Regions from separate parts of the Rhizobium sp. G187 genome, predicted to be linked through region 3. Evidence: predicted binding sites of a transcription regulator. Region 3 holds the regulator's gene; each other region holds the start of a gene.
What was found. Region 3 encodes LexA, which represses DNA repair genes until DNA is damaged. Its sites were predicted from a motif close to TGTTCNNNNTGTGTTCNG; they were not measured.

Region 1 (4,638 bases), on a different contig from region 3:
GCTGACCGAAGGCGCCAAGGGCATGAAGGGCGCCATCGCCAAGGCCCAGGAACTGGCTGAGACAACGCCGGATTCCGTCATTCCGCAGCAATTCGAGAACCCGGCCAATCCCGAGATCCACCGCAAGACCACCGCTGAGGAAATCTGGAACGACACCGACGGCGGGATCGATATTCTGGTCTCCGGCATCGGCACCGGCGGCACCATCACCGGCACAGGCCAGGTGCTGAAGAGCCGCAAGCCCGGCCTGCAAATCGTCGCAGTCGAGCCAGCCGACAGTCCAGTCCTTTCCGGCGGCGCTCCGGGCCCGCACAAGATCCAGGGCATCGGTGCCGGTTTTGCACCGGCAATCCTCGATACCGGCGTCTATGACGAAGTTGTTGCCATTACCAATGACGAGGCCTTCGAGACCGCCCGTCTCGTCGCGCGCCTCGAAGGCGTACCGGTCGGCATTTCCTCAGGCGCTGCACTCGCCGCAGCGATCAAGGTCGGCCAGCGGGCGGAAAATGCCGATAAGACCATCGTCGTGATCATCCCCTCTTTCGCGGAGCGATATCTCTCGACGGCACTGTTTGCGGGCCTCGGCGAGTAATCGATAGCGAGCGGTTATCAGATCTAGCATCTGGTATCCGCTTTAATCCCTACGATTGCGGGGGCCAGAGCAGTAAGGTAAGGCTGGGTCAGATCACGAAAATTTGCTCAGTTGCTCTAGGATCGATGCGCGCACTTCTCCAAGCCTTGCCGGCATTCACCTCCATTGAAGATCGCTTGTCACTGCGCGCCGAAGTTGCGACCTATGTTGCAAGTGTGACGGTGTTCGTCATCGCACTTGCAGTCCGGGCATGGTTCGATCCGGTCTTGCCTGCCGGTTTTCCCTTTCTGACATTTTTTCCAGCGGTCATCCTGTGCGGCTTCGTCTTTGGTGTCCGGCAGGGCCTGCTTGTCGCTACACTCTCCGGGCTTGCATCCTGGTATTTTTTCATAAGTCCGGGCCAATTTGATTTCTCTGGTGGCACGCTGCTCGCCATGGGTCTTTACCTGTTTGTCGTCATCACCGACCTGACGTTGATCCATCTCGTCATGCAGGCCTACCGCTCGGAGTTCACCACACGCCAAGAAATCCAGAGACTGGCCGACCGGCAAGACGTTATGGCGCAGGAACTCGACCATCGCCTCAAGAACATTTTCGCGACGATCAATGCGATCATCAGTCTATCGCTCAAAAATGCGTCCAGCGCCGACGAACTGGCCGCCCGCCTTCGCGAACGGCTCAATGCGCTCGGCCGCTCCAATCTCCTTTTGCGCGGCTTGCGCGACGGCGAGGACGCCTCGCTGCAGAGTGTCATCTTCCAGGCGCTCGAACCCTTCGCCGTTGTCGGTACCTCACGCCTTACTGCCTCTGGCCCACGCATTCCAATCGGTGGCCAGACGGTGGTCGTCTTAAGCCTCATCCTGCATGAGCTTGGAACCAATGCAGCAAAGTATGGTGCGCTCAGTGTCAATAGCGGACATATCCGTCTTGCGTGGCATCTGACGGAGGCGTCAGAGGAAGAACCTGCGGCGCTTGTGATCGAATGGCGGGAAACCGGCGGACCGGAGCCGCAAACTCCCAAACCGGGCGGCGGCGGCTTTGGGTCGATCCTCATGCAACGCGTCATTAGCGGCGTAAAAGGAAAGGCAGAGGTCGCGCTTCCGCCGAGCGGTGCGCTGGTTAAACTGTCACTGCCTCTTGACACTCTGCGCCCGGAAGAAATCTCCGGCGATCGCATGTGACTCCGCTATGCTGACATTGCGAGACTGGCGTGTCAGTTATGAAACCCTGAAGAGCCCCCTATCCCAGTTTTTATGAGCCGAGTTGCGGCATTCTCAGGCGGCGGCTGCAAGGCGCTCCGAAGCGATCCGATAGGAAATTGCCTCAGCGAGATGAATGCGGCCGAGCGTTTCACTCCCGTCCAGGTCCGCAAGCGTGCGCGCCACTTTTAACACGCGATGATATCCCCGTGCCGAAAAGCGGAATTTCTCCGCCGCATCGCGTAACAGTTGAAGCCCTGCGGCATCGGGCTCGGCGAGCGTCTCGATCAAGGATGTCGAGCAGCGGGCATTGGTGGAAAATGGAAGTCCGAGACGGGCGAAGCGGTCTCTCTGCCGGTCGCGAGCCTCTGCCACTCTCTTTGCCACGGACGCGCTCGATTCCGCCACGCTCGGGCGGATCAGGTCCGTGGCCGTCACAGCCGGCACGTCGATGCGGATATCGATGCGGTCCATCAGTGGCCCGGAAATACGGCCCTGATATTCTGTCTGGCAACGCAGACCGCGCGCACAGACGTGTCCGGGTTCGCCCGCCATGCCGCAACGGCATGGGTTCATCGCGGCGATCAGCTGGAAATTGGATGGGTAGGACACACGATGATTGGCGCGTGCGATGATACACTCGCCAGTCTCCAGCGGCTGGCGCAAGGCATCGAGCACAGGCGGCATGAATTCCGGTAGTTCATCCAGGAAAAGAATGCCGTGATGGGCAAGTGAGGCCTCACCCGGCCGGGCTCTCAGGCCTCCACCAACAAGCGCCGCCATGGTGGCGGAGTGATGCGGCGTGCGAAAAGGCCTGCGGTCCGAAAGCTTGCCACCGGATAACTGTCCGGCGATCGAATGCACCATGGAGACTTCCAGCAGTTCGGCGGCCGATAGAGGCGGCAGGATCGAGGGCAGCCGCGCAGCGAGCATCGACTTTCCCGAGCCAGGTGGTCCCACCATCAGCAGATTGTGGCCACCGGCGGCGGCAACTTCCAGCGCCCGCTTGGCGCTCTCCTGCCCCTTGATGTCGGCCAAATCCGGAAGATTAGCGGCCAGCGCGCGAACAGACGGCTCCGGCCGCGTCAGTACCTGGTGACCACGAAAATGATTGGCGAGCGCAATCAGGCTGCGCGGAGCGAGAATATCGACGTCCGGACCTGCCCAGGCCGCCTCCGAGCCACTATCGCCAGGGCAAATCAGTCCCTTGCCCAGCGCATTGGCGGTGATGGCGGCCGGAAGTGCGCCGGTAATAGCCGCAATGGTTCCGTCCAGATTGAGTTCGCCGATGACCAGGTAGCCCGCGAGGGCATCGCCGGGAATTGCCCCGAGGGCCGCCATCAACCCAAGCGCAATCGGCAGATCGAAGTGGGAGCCTTCCTTCGGCAGATCGGCAGGCGCCAGGTTGACTGTCACCCTCTTCGGCGGCAGGGCGAGGCCGGAGGCATGAAGCGCTGCCTGCACCCGTTCACGGCTTTCGGCCACCGCCTTATCCGGCAGGCCGACGATCTGCATGCCGGTCTTTCCCGGCGCCACCATAACCTGAACTTCAACGGGCACGCCCTCAATGCCCTGGAATGCTACCGTACTGACACGCGCCACCATTGCCCGCCCACCGACTAGATACCCATCGACCAGCACAACTTCATATTGCGTGTATCGACGGACACAATCTTGCATGACGCGAGGCGCTTGGCAAGAACATTTGCGGAACACATACACCTATGAGGATGCATCGAGTTGCGCGCGGTTGCAGAGACGGAACGTCCCGAGAACTATGTATCCGACCTGCTTATGACGCAGTTGTCTGGCGCTTGCGTTCGATGGCATCCCAGAGGAGGGCCGCAATATCAGCGCCACCGAACTTCTTGACCTCGCGAATGCCGGTCGGCGACGTGACGTTGATCTCGGTCATGTAGTCACCGATGACATCGATGCCGACGAGCAGGAAGCCGCGTTCGCGGAGGGCGGGTCCGATCCGTGCGCAGATCTCGCGCTCGCGCGCCGTCAGTTCCGTCGGCTCTGGCCGACCGCCGGCATGCATGTTGGAGCGCGCATCGTGTTCAGCCGGAACGCGATTGATCGCGCCAACAGGCTCGCCATCGACCAGGATGATGCGTTTGTCACCCTTGCGCACGGCCGGAAGGTAGCCTTGAGCGATAAAGGGCTCGCGGAACATCTGGTTGAACATCTCCATCAGCGAGGAGAAGTTGCGGTCATCACGGGTGGAGTGGAAGACGCCGGCGCCGCCATTGCCGTAAAGCGGCTTCAGAATGATATCGCCCTGCTCTTCCCGGAAGCGGGCGATCTCCGCTGCGTCTCTCGTGATCAGTGTCGGCGGCATCAAATCGGCGAATTCGGTGACGAAGATCTTTTCCGGCGAGTTGCGCACCCAGGCCGGATCGTTGACGACCAGCGTCTTCGGATGGATGCGTTCGAGAAGGTGCGTGGCCGTGATGTAGGCCATGTCGAAGGGCGGGTCCTGGCGCAGCAGCACGACGTCCATGGTCGACAGATCAACCCGCTCGGGCGCGCCCAGCGTGAAATGGTCGCCTTTGACGTCGCGCAGCTGCATCGGCTCGACCGTCGCAAAGATCTTGCCGTCGCGCATGGAAAGGCGATCGGGGGTGTAATGGAAGAGCTTGTAGCCGCGGGCCTGAGCCTCCAGACTCATGGCAAAGGTGCTGTCGCCCGCAATATTGATCGTCGATACGTGGTCCATCTGGACCGCGACGTTCCTGATCTCAGCCATGTCTTCATCCCCGTTGAAAGCATGGCAGATTTAGGCGCTGGCTGTGCCGAACGCAACGGCACGGCCCTTGAATTTTGCTGAAGGAAGATCGCGCC
Region 2 (4,638 bases), 590 kb from region 3:
TTCAATTCCTGGCCATTCCAGGCAGCCTTGCCCTTGGGCGTTGCAATCAGCCAGTCCATGTCGGTGAAACGTCGCTGGAAAAATCCGGCCGTCCGACAAACGATGAAGTGCTCCGGCTCGAACCAGGCGACGAACCGCCGACGACCGACCTGCACGCCTTCCACTTCACGAAATCGAACGAAGGCTTTCATCTTGTGGCTATCGCGCCGGACGTTTTTGATAAGCCGGACAAGATGCACGACATCCGGATCAGACGCATCCTGGAGCAGGTCGCGCTCCCGCTGCAGCCGCCAGAGAATGCGGTAGAGCAAGGAGAAGCGCTCCGGATCGGAATGACAGATCGCCGCACCCGCCGCATCGATAAATGCCTTGGGCACCGAGGAGGCAGTCGCAGCGACGTCCCCGGCCCGGCCGCCGGGCATAGCGCCGAAAAGATCGGCAATGTCGCCATCCGTGTGGAAACGAACATCCTGCGGATCGACATGCTCCGCCAGCAACTGCCGGGCAGCATCGCGCCACTCGCCAAGATCCCCCTTGCCTTCCAGTCCCACCGACCGCATTCAAGCCCTCACGACCGTCATTGCTACAACAACGACAGCTGTTCCGGCGCCGGCGCAAAGGCCGCCCTCAGATCCGACCGATCCAGGCTCTGATTGGGTGACCAGCCCTCCGCCACAATGAAGGATCGCACCTTTTTCAGCGAAACGCCGAGGCGTGTCAGATCCTCCAGCCGCACACGCCTGTGCCGACGCGCAGAGACGAGCCTGTTGACCGTCTTGGTGCCCAGACCCGGCACCCGCAGCAAGGTTTCCCGATCAGCCTTGTTGACATCGACGGGAAAGCGGTCGCGATTGGCGAGCGCCCAGGCGAGCTTTGGATCGAGGTCCAGATCGAGCATCCCGCCCTCCCCGATCGAGGCAATTTCGTCGACGGAGAAGCCATAGAAGCGGTAGAGCCAGTCTGCCTGATAGAGCCGGTGCTCCCGCATCAACGGCGGCTTGATCAGCGGCAGGTTGCGCGAACTGTCGGGGATCGGACTGAAAGCCGAATAGTAGACACGCTTCAGGCCGTAGCTGCTGTAAAGCCGGGCGCTCGATCCGATGATGGTCGCATCACTCGCGCCATCAGCGCCGACGATCATCTGGGTACTCTGGCCACCCGGCACAAACGTCTTGCGCCGCCCGGTCAAGGTCGGTTCGCGCGCCTCTTCGATCTTCAGCCTGAGATCGCCCATAGAGCGCCGAATGTTGACCGGCCGCTTTTCCGGTGCATAGCGCTCCAGTCCATGATCGGTCGGAAGCTCGATATTGATCGACAGGCGATCCGCATAAAGCCCCGCCTCCTCGACCAGATGGGCCGAGGCCTCGGGGATTGTCTTTAGGTGGATATAACCGCGGAAATCATGCTTTGTCCTCAGATCCCTGGCGACCTTGACCATTTCCGCCATGGTATCGTCCGAAGACCGGATGATACCGGAGGAGAGAAAGAGGCCCTCGATGTAATTGCGCCTGTAAAACTCGATCGTCAGCCAGACGACCTCGTCAGGCGTGAAGCGCGCCCGCTCCACATTGCTCGACGAGCGATTGATGCAGTAAGCGCAATCATAGATGCAGAAATTGGTCAGCAGGATCTTCAGGAGCGAAATGCACCGACCATCCGGCGCATAGGCATGGCAGATGCCCGACCCTTCGGTTGACCCCAAGCCTCCGGACGCAGCCGAATCGCGCCGCGTGGTTCCACTCGATGCACACGAAGCATCGTATTTGGCGGCATCCGACAGGATGGCCAAGCGTTCTTTCAGCGATTTCTTCATGACTTCGTTCTCTATATGTTCCGAGCACGGACGTCAAGTCGCGTATCGACCCGTGAAGACGTTGACCGCCCAGGCTGGTGAGCCGAAAAAGTTGTCGAGGCAAACAGCCAACGCGCGCCGCAGCGTGCAGACCCATCCCGCCGCTGAAACATCAGATTGAGAGGAAATGATTGTTAAACAAAGGCTTGAATGCTTTCTTGGCGCGCGTCACCTGGCACCGACTGCTCCACTCGAAAACTCTGGAAATATAAGAACGCATTCTGCTATAGTCTGTCCAACATGATTTGTGACAAGGTTCCGTAGCCATGCTTCGGAACCTGTTTTCTTTTGTGCTCGCGCAGGCGGCCATGAAGACGAAGGAAGAGGAAATGGTAGACAAGGTTCCGATGACGCAGAACGGCTTCGTCAAGCTCAGCGAAGAGCTGCGCTGGCGCCAGCAGGAGGAGCGTCCACGCATCATCGAGGCGATTGCGGAAGCGCGCGCCCATGGCGACCTTTCCGAAAATGCCGAATATCATGCGGCCAAGGAAGCACAGAGCCATAACGAGGGTCGCGTTGGCGAACTCGAAGACCTGATTGCCCGTGCGGAGGTCATCGACCTTGCCAAGATGTCAGGCTCCAAGATCAAGTTCGGCGCCACCGTCAAGCTGATCGACGAAGACACCGAAGAAGAGAAGACCTACCAGATCGTCGGCGACCAGGAAGCTGATGTGAAGGAAGGCAGGATCTCGATTTCCTCCCCGATCGCACGTGCGCTGATTGGCAAGGAAGTTGGCGACAATATCGAAGTCGTGGCGCCGGGCGGCTCCAAGGCCTACGAGATCCTTGCGGTGAAGTGGGGCTGAGAGGCCAATCCAGCTGATGCCCAAGACGAAGACCTACGTGGATCCCGCCGGGATCCACGTTATCGCCCCAAACTTCAAGCAACGTCTGTCCGGCGTCACATCGACGATTATCCAACTCGTTCCGGTGCAAAATCGTCTCGGCCAGAAAGTGGCCGTGCTCGGGCCTGGATTGCCGTCGCACCTGCCCCATCTGCGCTTTCGCGACCTCTGGAAACTCTGGCGGCGCCCCGAGGGAGCAGATCACCGCATATGGCATGCCCGCCGCAACATCGAAATGCTCCCCGGCATTCTGATGCGCGACCTCCTGCGCATGCCTTTGCGGCTCGTTTTCACCTCGGCCTCGCAGCGAAAACACAGTGGCTGGACGAAATTCCTGATCCGCCAGATGGACGCCGTAATCGCAACGAGCGCCAAGACCGCACAATATCTCGAAGTGCCCAACACCGTGGTCATGCACGGGATCGACTGCGACCGCTTTCGCCCCGCCGATGACAAGCCCGCCGCCAAACGCGCCTGCGGCCTGGATCCTGATCTGCGCTATGTCGGATGTTTCGGCCGGATACGCCATCAGAAGGGCACAGACCTCTTCGTCGACGCCATGATCGCCCTCCTCCCGAGCCATCCCGGCTGGTCGGCCATCATCGCCGGGCGCGCAACACCGCAACACATGGCGTTCGAAGAAGAACTCAAGGCCAAAGCCGCAGCAGCCGGCCTCGCCGATCGCATCCTCTTCGTCGGCGAACACACGAACATCGACGACTGGTACCGAACCCTCGACCTCTTCGTCGCCCCCCAACGCTGGGAAGGCTTCGGCCTGACACCTCTGGAAGCCATGGCAACGGGCGTACCCGTGGTGGCGACGGATGTGGGGGCGTTTGCGGAGTTGATCGAGACCGTGGGCGAAGCAACGGGATCAGTAGTCAACCCAAACCTGCAAACCATTTCCGCTGCAATCGATCTCCTCCTGAGCCAAGACGAAGTTCTGCACGCCCTGGGCACGAACGCCCATCGTAAATGCCGGGAAAAGAACTCCATAGAGAAGGAAGCGTCGAGTGTTTTTTCCGTATACGGGCAACTAGCCTAGCACAGCGACGCGACCGAGAGCAGACTGTGATTTGACATAGGCCTCTTCCATGGCCCAAGCATGCCTCTTCCAACCCGCAAAACCAAATCCTATCATGTGAACGGGCACGCGCACTTCGGTTCCCGCGTTCAAAACATCAAATAGAGCAAGAACGCCACTGCTGGGGAATAAATTTTTCGCCGAAACATCGATTCCGAGAGCCTTGCAGATATCTTCGTAATTCTGGGTAGAGACCGCCCTCAGGCTTTTCCCTGACGAAAGACAAATTTTGGCGCAGTCACCGGACCAGTCTGCGCGCCGTCCTTTCAAAAGCGATAGCCAGTTCGGCCGCTTTAGGTAGCGAGCGGCAACTTCCGGGTTATAGGGAAACACGATCTCACGCGCTTCTTGAAAAAAGCGGTTTCCTGCAAGTCGACCTGAGACGATTTCGCGTCCAATCTGCTTGGCGGTCGTCGCCAGGTACAAAACAGAGGTTTTATACCCGAACTCCTCATGCTCTCGCGGAGGAAGATTGAACCGGCAGACAATGTCAGCGGACTCTATCAAGGCTCGGGCATTGCCCGGCAGCTTTCCATTTCCGATCAAGAGAATTGAAGTCATTTTGCACCGCGGATGCAAATCCCCAGAAGGGCTAATTTATACAAGGGACGCATCAATTCGCGGTAAAGCCGTTCGAAGATCTTTTTCTTGCTACCGATGGTCGAGCCGCCCAGATTTGCGGAACGTTCGAAGACGCCGCAAGGATATATCGTCTCAACCTTGATTACAGATCTCGCGCGGAGCTGAATAAGCGTGTCCACGGGTCTATCAAACGTCTCACTCATCGCCAGCAGCCGCTCGGCCGCCGCTTTAGACACGTATTGCGCCTGCATTCCCAACCCTAAAAAATGTTCGGA
Region 3 (4,638 bases):
GTGCTTGTAAAGGGCCGCGATATCGATCACGTCGGGCCCGATCGTGCCGGCCTTGACGCCCAGGTCGACCGTCTTGTCACCGAGTTTCAAAGAAGCGCTTTTGTCCGTCATGCTGATCCTCCGGAATTGGCGGGAAGGCGCCTTGAAAAAGCCGCCATCGGTTAAGCGTGTGTTGTAGCTATATGATACCGAAGTTAATGCCAACCTATCCAAAGGGCAAATTGTGCATCGCGAAATCGGCAACAATCGAACCGATCGGTTCGAGGAAGTAAACGCCTCAAAGGTTGCTCTGCGTTGCAAATTCCGCACGCTTTGATTGTTTTTCGGAATGTCTTATGGTCTGGGCGCGGGCGCAGTTGTCGACCCGGCGGGGGCGCGCCGAATGGTGGATTTGGCGAACAGAACGAAAGAGATTTCGGGGGCGGAGCCGGGGCCGTTTAAGACGGCACCGAAAGAGCGCTCAATTGATCGCACCGTCGAAATTTTTGCACGATCGGTACGGTGGTATCCTCCGCTGCGCCATCGCCTGAATCATCTGAACGTCGCCATCGTAACCGCTCTGCAGGAAGAGGCACGCCACGGCCATCTCTTTCTCTTCGTTCCAGTCTGGCTGGGCCTTGGGGCGGTAATCTGGTTCCTGGCACCCGCGCCGCCGTCAACCGTAATGCTTTCAGCGCTGCTGGCTGTGTGCCTTTGCGGAGCGATCGTCCGGCGGGCATCGGAACTGCATAGGGCCATGTTCTTGTCCCTTGCCCTGATGGCGGCCGGCATGCTGCTCGCAGGCTGGGAGACCCATCGTGCTGGCACCACGATCCTCGATCAACCGGTGGTGACGATTGCAACAGGTATCGTCGAGCGGCGGGAGGCGGGATCCGGCGCTGAATGGCGCTATGTCGTCCGACTGACGGCAACGGCCGAGCCGACAATTCGCCGCCGGCCAGAGCGCGTGTCGCTGCTGGCCCGCAGCCGGCATGAGCCGGTGGCCATCGGCGCTGTCATCACTGGACGCGTGCGGCTATCGCCGCCTTCGGGGCCTGCTTTGCCGGGCATGAATGACTTTGCCTTCCAGAGCTACTACGCAGGCATTGGTGCGGTCGGCTTCTTTCTCGGACCGCCAGCATCGGCGGGTCTTGATCCCGAGGCTCGCAACGGGTGGTTACAACGATTCGACAAGGCGCTCTTTTCCTTCCGTGATCGGATCTCCAGCCGAATCCGTGATGTCCTGCCGGGCGATACCGGCGCTTTTGCTGCCTCCATCATCACGGGCGAGCGCCGTTCCATGTCACCCGAGGCGACCGAGGCGCTACGGGTGTCCGGACTTGCCCATATCACGGCGATTTCCGGACTGAACATGGCGCTCGCCGCGGGCATTTTCTTCGTAGGGCTTCGCGCCACCCTCAGCCTTTTGCCGGTCATAGCCCAACGGGTTCCAATCAAGAAACTGGCGGCTGGCGGCGCCCTTGTCGCAACGACGGGCTATGTGTTGATCTCCGGTTATCAGATCTCGGCCCTGAGAGCCTATCTGATGACGGCCATCATGCTGACAGCCGTCCTCCTCGATCGACCAGCGATCAGCCTACGCAATTTCGCACTGGCGGCCATCGGGATGTTGGTTGTTCAGCCGTCATCGGTGATGGGGCCAAGTTTCCAGATGTCTTTTGCTGCGACTGCAGCCCTGATCGCCGGTTACGCCGGATGGACGGCAAAGCCGCCGCCGCTCCTGCCCAGGGGCAGATCTTTGCCGGCGCGATTCGTGGCGGCTGCCGGAAAGTTTGCGGGCGGTACACTTGCGACATCCCTGATCGGTGGCATGGCCACCGCCATTTTCTCAATTTCGCATTTTCATCGTCTCTCGACCCATGGACTTGAGGCCAATCTTGCCGCCATGCCCCTGATTTCGGTTGTGGTGATGCCGGCCGGTTTCGTCGCCATGCTGCTGATGCCATTTGGCCTCGATGCACCTTTTCTTTGGGTGATGGGGGCGGGGCTGGATCTTGTTATGGTCGTGGCGCACACCGTCGCTGCCTGGGGCGATGGTTATGTCTTCCCGCGCCAGCCGGCCTGGTTTATTGCCGGAACCGTTCTTGGCCTGCTGCTCTTGACCTTGCTGCGCACGCGGCTCCGCCTCGTCGGCGCATGCCTGTTCATCGTGACGGCGGCTCTGGCGTGGTTGGCGCCCCTTGAAAAGCCTTCCAATCTTTTTGTCAGCGAAGACGGCCGCCTCGTCGCCTTCTTTGTCGATACGGACCGCGGCATCCTCGCCACCAATAAAAAGAAGCCGCCAGCTTTCCTCTTCGATCAATGGCGCCCGGTTCTCGACGTTGACACAGTGGCCGTCCCGATCGAGGCAGACGTTCCGCCGTTGCCTGAGCGAGCGGCTTGGAGCCCGGATACCGTGCAAAGCGGGGACGTCAAAGATTCTTCACGACAAGGTCCGCCACGGCAAGAATTGAGCGATACCGATCAAAGAGAGGCAGCGAAGATCTTTACGGAACTGGTGCGCAAGGCGACGCCGAAGGCATTCACCTGCCTGAAAGGCGCCTGCGTGGCAAAGTTTAGCACCCGGACACTCATGACCCTCGATCGGCCGGATCTCCTCGGCGCAGCGTGCGACACCGCCGACATCGTTATCCTAGCCTCGCGAAGTCGTATGTCCCAATGCCGGTCCGGCACTATCCTCTTCACGGAGAGCACCCTGCGCATGAGTGGCGCGCTAGAAATAGAAATCGCACCGGGACGCGGAAAGAAAAGTTCGATCCAAGTGCGCGCGGCCTTCGACGGCCTGCCGCGCCCCTGGACTGCACATCGCCTCTACGACTGGCGTACAGGTGAGAGCGCAGACAAGCATGATAGTGCGACCATGGCCGGCATACGATGAGCACCGAAGCCGACCATAAGAGGCTGTCCTCAGTGATAGCGGCGGATCAGCCCAACCAGCTTGCCCTGAATCTTCACCCTGTCTGGGCCGAAGATTCGGGTTTCATAGGCTGGGTTCGCGGCTTCAAGCGCAATAGAGGCACCCCGACGGCGGAAGCGCTTCAATGTTGCTTCTTCGTCATCAACCAGGGCGACGACAATGTCGCCGGGATTTGCATTGGACGCATTTCGAATGATGACCGTATCACCGTCGAGAATGCCGGCATCGATCATCGAGTCGCCTTTGACCTCGAGAGCGTAGTGCTCGCCCGAGCCGATCATTTCATGGGGCACTGAGATGTCATGGGTGTTGTTCTGAATGGCTGAAATCGGAACGCCCGCTGCAATCCGCCCCATGACTGGTACAGTAACCGATGGGCTGCGCTCTTCACTCGGTGCCTTGACGACCGAAGGGGCAGGCGGCTTGCCGAGACTGCCCTCAATGACGCTTGGCGAAAAGCCACGGCGTGGCTGCAGGCTCTGCGTATAGGCCTCGGGCAACTTTATAACTTCGAGGGCTCGCGCCCTATTCGGCAGCCTGCGGATAAAGCCGCGTTCTTCAAGTGCCGTGATCAGTCGGTGAATGCCTGATTTCGAGGCGAGATCCAGCGCATCCTTCATTTCGTCGAAGGAGGGCGGAACGCCCGATTCTTTCATCCGCTCATGGATGAAAAGAAGCAGTTCCTGTTGCTTTCGCGTCAGCATATCCGATGCCTCATCAATGAAACAAATCCAGAACGGACCCTATATGTTCCATTTGTGTTCCGCAAGTGGATAAATTTCCGTGAAGATCACAGCAGAAAATGCGATAGGCGGGGGAAGGTGGGTTTTTGCACCGAGATTGGTGTATTGAATGCCGCCGGCGAGAGGAAAAGGGTTGGCGATGCTAAAGGAGATCGAGCGGACATTGCTCGGCAAGCGTGAGTCGGATCTTACATCTTCGGAGAAGCGCGTTCTCGCGCGCGCCCTCGAACGTCGTGTCGTATCGACAGATGCAAGTCAGGAATTCCAGGCGGATGCGACAACCGGTCAGAGACTGGCCGACTCGATCGCCCGGATCGGCGGCTCCTGGGCCTTCATCATCGGCTTTTTCCTGTTTCTGACAGGCTGGACCGTTACCAACACCGTTCTGCTGGCCAGCAATGCACTCGATCCTTATCCCTTCATTTTTCTCAATCTCATCTTGTCCATGCTGGCTGCCATTCAGGCGCCAATCATTATGATGAGCCAGAACCGGCAGGCCGAGCGCGATCGTTTCATGGCTGCCAAGGATTATGAGATCAACCTAAAGGCTGAAATCGAGGTGCTGGCGCTCCATCACAAAATCGATGAGCAGGTTCTGACGGAGTTGCGCGAGGCACGGCGCGAGCTCGCCGAATTGCATCACGTCATCAGTGCACTTTCGAATCCGACCACCAACACTCCGCAATCCTGAGCAGGAGCTGGACATGATTGAAGATAGTCAAGCATCACGCGCCATCGACCATCTGGTGCTGCCGGTTGGATCTCTTGATCAGGCAAGGGCTCGGCTGTCCGCGCTCGGTTTTACCGTGGCGAGCGATGCGCGCCATCCCTTTGGCACCGAAAACGCCTGTGTCTTCTTCACCGACGATACCTATCTTGAGCCCTTGGCGGTCGGTAGCCGCGAGGATTGCGAGGTCGCGGCAAAAGGCGGCAATGTGTTCGTTGCCCGTCATCTTGCCTTTCGGTTCCGTCGTGATG
Region 4 (4,638 bases), on a different contig from region 3:
CGAAAGCCCGCGGATGTGATTGTGAACGTCTGTCGCCGGCCGGCTGAAATCGACGCGGGTCTCCGCCTTGTCGATCTTGGCAGCGTAGAGCACGCCGTCATCCGGCTGCGAAACCGTATCCAACCTGCCCTCTTCCAAAAGCCCGATCGCCTCGACCATAGCCTCGGCGCCGATAAGGCTCAGCGCGTCATGCAGTTCGCCAGCGGTCATGTCCGGCGCGATTGTCAATTTGCGGGTCAAGGCGACGGGGCCTGTATCCAGCCCCTTGTCCATCTTCATGACCATCATGCCAGTCTCTGCATCTCCGGCCATGATTGCCCGCTGTATGGGGGCGGCACCGCGCCAGCGCGGCAGGAGCGAGGCGTGACCGTTATAGGCGCCGAGACGTGTGCCATCGAGGATTGACTGGGGCAGGAGCAAGCCATAGGCGACGACGACGGCCACATCAGCACCCAGCGCTACGAAGGCGTCCACGTCGGCCCTATCGCGGAAATTAACGGGGTGCCGGACCTCGATGCCCAGGCTTTCGGCCGCCTGATGCACGGGCGATTTCTGCAGGTCCAGCCCACGTCGGCCACCCGGACGGGGCGGCTGGGTATAGGCCATGACAATCTGATGGCCGGCTGCATGCAGCGCCCTGAGCGTGGCTACGGAGAAATCCGGCGTGCCCATGAAGATGATGCGGAGTGCCATTCTCGTCTCGCCTTCAAGCCTTGTGGGAACGCATTGGCGAACCCGACATGTCCAAACCGCTCAGATCTTCGAGCGAGCGGCCTTGGTGAACCGCTTGATCACCATCTCGCGTTTGAGACGGGAGATATGATCGATAAAGAGGACACCGTTGAGATGGTCGATCTCGTGCTGCAGGCAGGTTGCCAGCAAACCGTCGGCTTCCACCGTCTGCTCCTTGCCGCTTCGGTCGATGGACTTCACCGTGACAGCTGCCGGGCGCTCGACTTCGGCATAATAGTCCGGGATCGACAGGCAACCCTCTTCATAGACCGAACGCTCCTCAGAGCTGGTAACGATTTCGGGGTTGATGAAGACGAGAGGCTGCCGCTCCTCGCCCTCCTTGGCAACATCGATCACCAGAAGACGACGCGGCACACCGACCTGGATGGCCGCAAGGCCGATGCCGGGTGCGTCATACATCGTCTCCAGCATGTCATCGACGAGCTGGTTGAGTTCGGAATCGACACGCTCGATCGGCGCAGAGACCTGTCGCAGAAGCGGATCGGGCAAAATGATGAGAGGCTTGATGGTCATGCCGCTCCCTTAGCGCATGTTCGATACGGAGGAAATCGAAAAACGCGCCGATTTCCGCCCGCAAACGTCGATCAGGCGGCCCTGCGTCGCCCGCCATGCGTCGGTGTGCCTGCAACGTCGCCATCCACGCGTGTCTTGATGTGGCTGAGCAGTTCGACAAGCCCTGCGACTTCGGAGCGCAAGTGGCGTGTCTCTTCGGATGTCCGGTCAACCATATCACTGTTTTCATGGGTAAGAACGTCGATATCGCGGGTTGCCTTGTTGACCTCGCTCAGGCCGAGCGCCTGGTCACGGGCAGCAGTCGCTATATCCGACACGAAGGTATCAATCGCATCGATGCGGGCGATGATGTCGGTCAGGGCTTCACCGGTACCAGTGACAAGGCCGACGCCTTCCTTCACCTGGTCAGAACTCTGCGAGATGAGTTGCTTGATTTCCTTCGCAGCGTCAGCGCTGCGTTGGGCAAGCTGGCGAACCTCTTGTGCAACGACAGCAAATCCCTTGCCGGCATCACCAGCTCGGGCGGCTTCGACACCTGCGTTGAGCGCCAGCAGATTGGTCTGGAAGGCGATCTCGTCGATGACGCCAATGATCTTGAAGACCTCGGTCGACGACTTCTCGATTGCCCCCATGGCGGATACGGCACGGGACACCACATCGCCGGAAGACTTGGCTTGCTGCTGTGTCTCGCGGACGGCAAGCGAAGCCCGTTCGGCATTCGAGGCTGTCTGGCCAACGCTGACCGAAAGCTGCTGCAAGGCGGTTGAGCTTTCCTGCACGCCGCTGGACTGACGTGCAGTGCGTCCAGCCAGCTCGCCAGAGACGCGGGCGATCGTATCGGTGCCAGTAAGAATGCCTTCCGAAGCACGGCGAACCGCCGCGAACGACACGTTCAGACGATCCACGGTCTCGTTGTAGAAGTCAGCCATCTGGCGGAAGTTTTCCGGCAGATCCGTTGTCATTCTCGCCTCGAAGTCGCCTTGGGCCAAAGCTTCCAGGCCCTTACGCAGATGCTCCATTGCGATCGCCTGATCGGCCTCGACGCGCGCGCGTTCTTCTTCCAGCGCCCTGCGGCGCTGCTCGAGTTCGTCGAGATAAACGGAAATCGCATAGTCCATGTCGAGCATTGCGGCCTTTACGATAGCCCGCTGCTTATCTGCAAGGTTTGCCGCATGTTGCTTGCCGAAGGGGAATGGCCAGTGTTTGACGAGAACGCCAGCCAGAAGTTCACTGACCAGCATGGAATAGCCGCCGATATACCAGCGTGGTTCCAGGCCAATCCGTGCATGGGCCTTGCCGACTGCGGTCACGCCACGCACGTAGTTCTCGTCGAAATTGCCGCTCGCAACATTGTCCCAGTGGCCGACCTGCGCCGATTTCGCACCGTTCATGTGCCCCTTGTCGCGGAAGTGTCCGACAATGCGTGGGGTTCTTGAGATCTTGGCATACAACTTGTCAAGCGCGCCGCCGATCACATCCCGAATGGTGGGCCGCAATTCACTCAGTGTATTGCGCGTAGACTGATCAATTTCCAGGAAGTCCAGGCGTTCGGCAAGATCTTGGTTTGGCTTCGGGGTCATGGACACAACGCGATTCGTTCACAAAGTTAAGGTTAAACAAATCTCTCACTTATTTCTGAACAGGAACTAAACGGAATGCCTCGTTGACCAACTTCGTGACGGCTGTCCGCTCACCGTCAGATTCGAGGAGGTGTTTTTTCGATCGGGGATGTTCACTCTTTGATCTGTAGGCAGCGACCGAATCAGCTATTATCGTCGCATGAACATCCAGGACATTCCGGCGGTGACCATCGGCTCAGTCACCCTTTCACCCGTGCTGCTCATGTCGCTTGCGGCAGCCGTGGTACTGATCCCAATTCTTCTCGCGTTGATTGGCGCACACCGCGCATCGCGGCAGCGGGCAGACATGATGGAGCAGGCCCTGCGGCGTGACGAGGCTGCGGAGATGCGGTTGGCCGAACTTCTGAAAGCCCAGGCCGAGATGCAGGGGCGCCTGGCGACTATGGCCGAAGTGTTCGGTAGCCGGCAGGCGGAGCTGAACCAGTCGATCAGCCAGAGGCTCGACGGCATGACGCATCGGCTCGGTACGACGATCACCGAGCAGACAAAATCGACGCATGACAACCTTCGGACGTTGCAAGAACGGCTCGCGGTGATCGACGCTGCTCAGAACAACATCCAATCTCTCGCCAAGGATGTTGTCGGTTTGCAGGCGATCCTCTCCAACAAGCAGACCCGGGGCGCCTTTGGCCAGTCACGCATGGAGACAATCGTGGCCGACGGTCTGCCGATGGGAGCGTACGAGTTCCAGTCGACCCTTTCGAACGGTTCACGGCCAGACTGCACAATCCGCATGCCAAACAACTCGCCGCCACTGGTCGTCGATGCCAAGTTTCCTCTGGAGGCATGGAATACGATCCGCGAAACCGAGAATCCGGACCAGAAGAAAGCCGCCGCCCAGCAATTCCGCCGCGACATGGAAGTCCATATCCGGGACATTTCCGAAAAATACCTGCTCGCCGGCGAGACCCAGGAGATGGCGTTTCTCTTCGTGCCATCGGAATCGATCTTTGCCGAAATCCACGAGAACTTCGAGGGTATCGTGCAAAAAGCCCACAGGCAGCGCGTAGTGATCGTTTCCCCGTCCCTCCTGATGCTGTCTATCCAGGTCATCCAGGCCGTTCTCAAGGATCAGCGGATGCGTGAACAGGCGCACCTGATCCAGGGCGAGGTGGTGCGCCTGATGGAAGATCTTGGACGTCTGGACGACCGGACACGCAAACTGCAAAGCCATTTCCTCGCCGCTCAAAAAGATGTCGAGCAAATCATCACCTCGTCCGACAAGATCGCCAAAAGGGGTGCAAAAATCGAAGCGATGGAGTTCCAGACCGCAGGTGCCTTGCCGCCGGGAGAGGAGCCTCAAGCGCAGGCCGTCGAGAGCCGGAGCGGCCTGCTCAAGCTCAGGGTTGTTGACGAAGACTGAGGGGCTGGTCCAAAAGAGCGCAGACAGCAAACAGGATCAACGCCCATGATCACCGTCTTCGGCTCCATCAACATGGACCTCGTTGCCACCACACCCCGGCTTCCCAGCCCCGGTGAAACCGTACCGGGCACCGGATTTGCCACCGCAGCCGGGGGCAAGGGTGCCAATCAGGCGCTGGCGGCCCGGCGGGCTGGCGCAACTGTTAAGATGGTGGGGGCCGTTGGACAGGATGAATTTGCGAGCCCCGCGCTCGACCTCCTCGAACGAGCCGGCACCGATCTCTCCGGCGTTGCCCATGTCGAGGGCCCGACAGGCACGGCACTGATCCTTGTAGGCGGTGACGGTGAGAACATGATCGCTGTTGTTCCC

Region 1: the regulator LexA is predicted to act here: its motif matches at 3,489-3,506, upstream of ACSV9I_RS17345 (YifB family Mg chelatase-like AAA ATPase).
Region 2: the regulator LexA is predicted to act here: its motif matches at 1,819-1,836, upstream of ACSV9I_RS00760 (putative DNA modification/repair radical SAM protein).
Region 4: the regulator LexA is predicted to act here: its motif matches at 2,996-3,013, upstream of ACSV9I_RS17675 (DNA recombination protein RmuC).

The regions. Positions count from the first base shown of each region.
Region 1 is NZ_JBPUGM010000006.1:80,849-85,486, reverse strand. It holds gene cysK (cysteine synthase A) at 1-592, shown strand, start outside; gene ACSV9I_RS17350 (HWE histidine kinase domain-containing protein) at 718-1,773, shown strand; gene ACSV9I_RS17345 (YifB family Mg chelatase-like AAA ATPase) at 1,867-3,396, opposite strand; gene gshB (glutathione synthase) at 3,584-4,543, opposite strand.
Region 2 is NZ_JBPUGM010000001.1:151,302-155,939, reverse strand. It holds gene ACSV9I_RS00765 (UdgX family uracil-DNA binding protein) at 1-560, opposite strand, end outside; gene ACSV9I_RS00760 (putative DNA modification/repair radical SAM protein) at 584-1,813, opposite strand; gene greA (transcription elongation factor GreA) at 2,182-2,658, shown strand; gene ACSV9I_RS00750 (glycosyltransferase family 4 protein) at 2,675-3,742, shown strand; gene ACSV9I_RS00745 (hypothetical protein) at 3,734-4,342, opposite strand; gene ACSV9I_RS00740 (glycosyltransferase family 25 protein) at 4,339-4,638, opposite strand, start outside.
Region 3 is NZ_JBPUGM010000001.1:742,633-747,270, reverse strand. It holds gene gltA (citrate synthase) at 1-111, opposite strand, end outside; gene ACSV9I_RS03525 (ComEC/Rec2 family competence protein) at 515-2,878, shown strand; gene lexA (transcriptional repressor LexA) at 2,908-3,621, opposite strand; gene ACSV9I_RS03515 (DUF1003 domain-containing protein) at 3,800-4,351, shown strand; gene ACSV9I_RS03510 (VOC family protein) at 4,365-4,638, shown strand, end outside.
Region 4 is NZ_JBPUGM010000006.1:150,191-154,828, reverse strand. It holds gene fmt (methionyl-tRNA formyltransferase) at 1-693, opposite strand, end outside; gene def (peptide deformylase) at 754-1,266, opposite strand; gene ACSV9I_RS17680 (methyl-accepting chemotaxis protein) at 1,338-2,846, opposite strand; gene ACSV9I_RS17675 (DNA recombination protein RmuC) at 3,046-4,269, shown strand; gene ACSV9I_RS17670 (ribokinase) at 4,315-4,638, shown strand, end outside.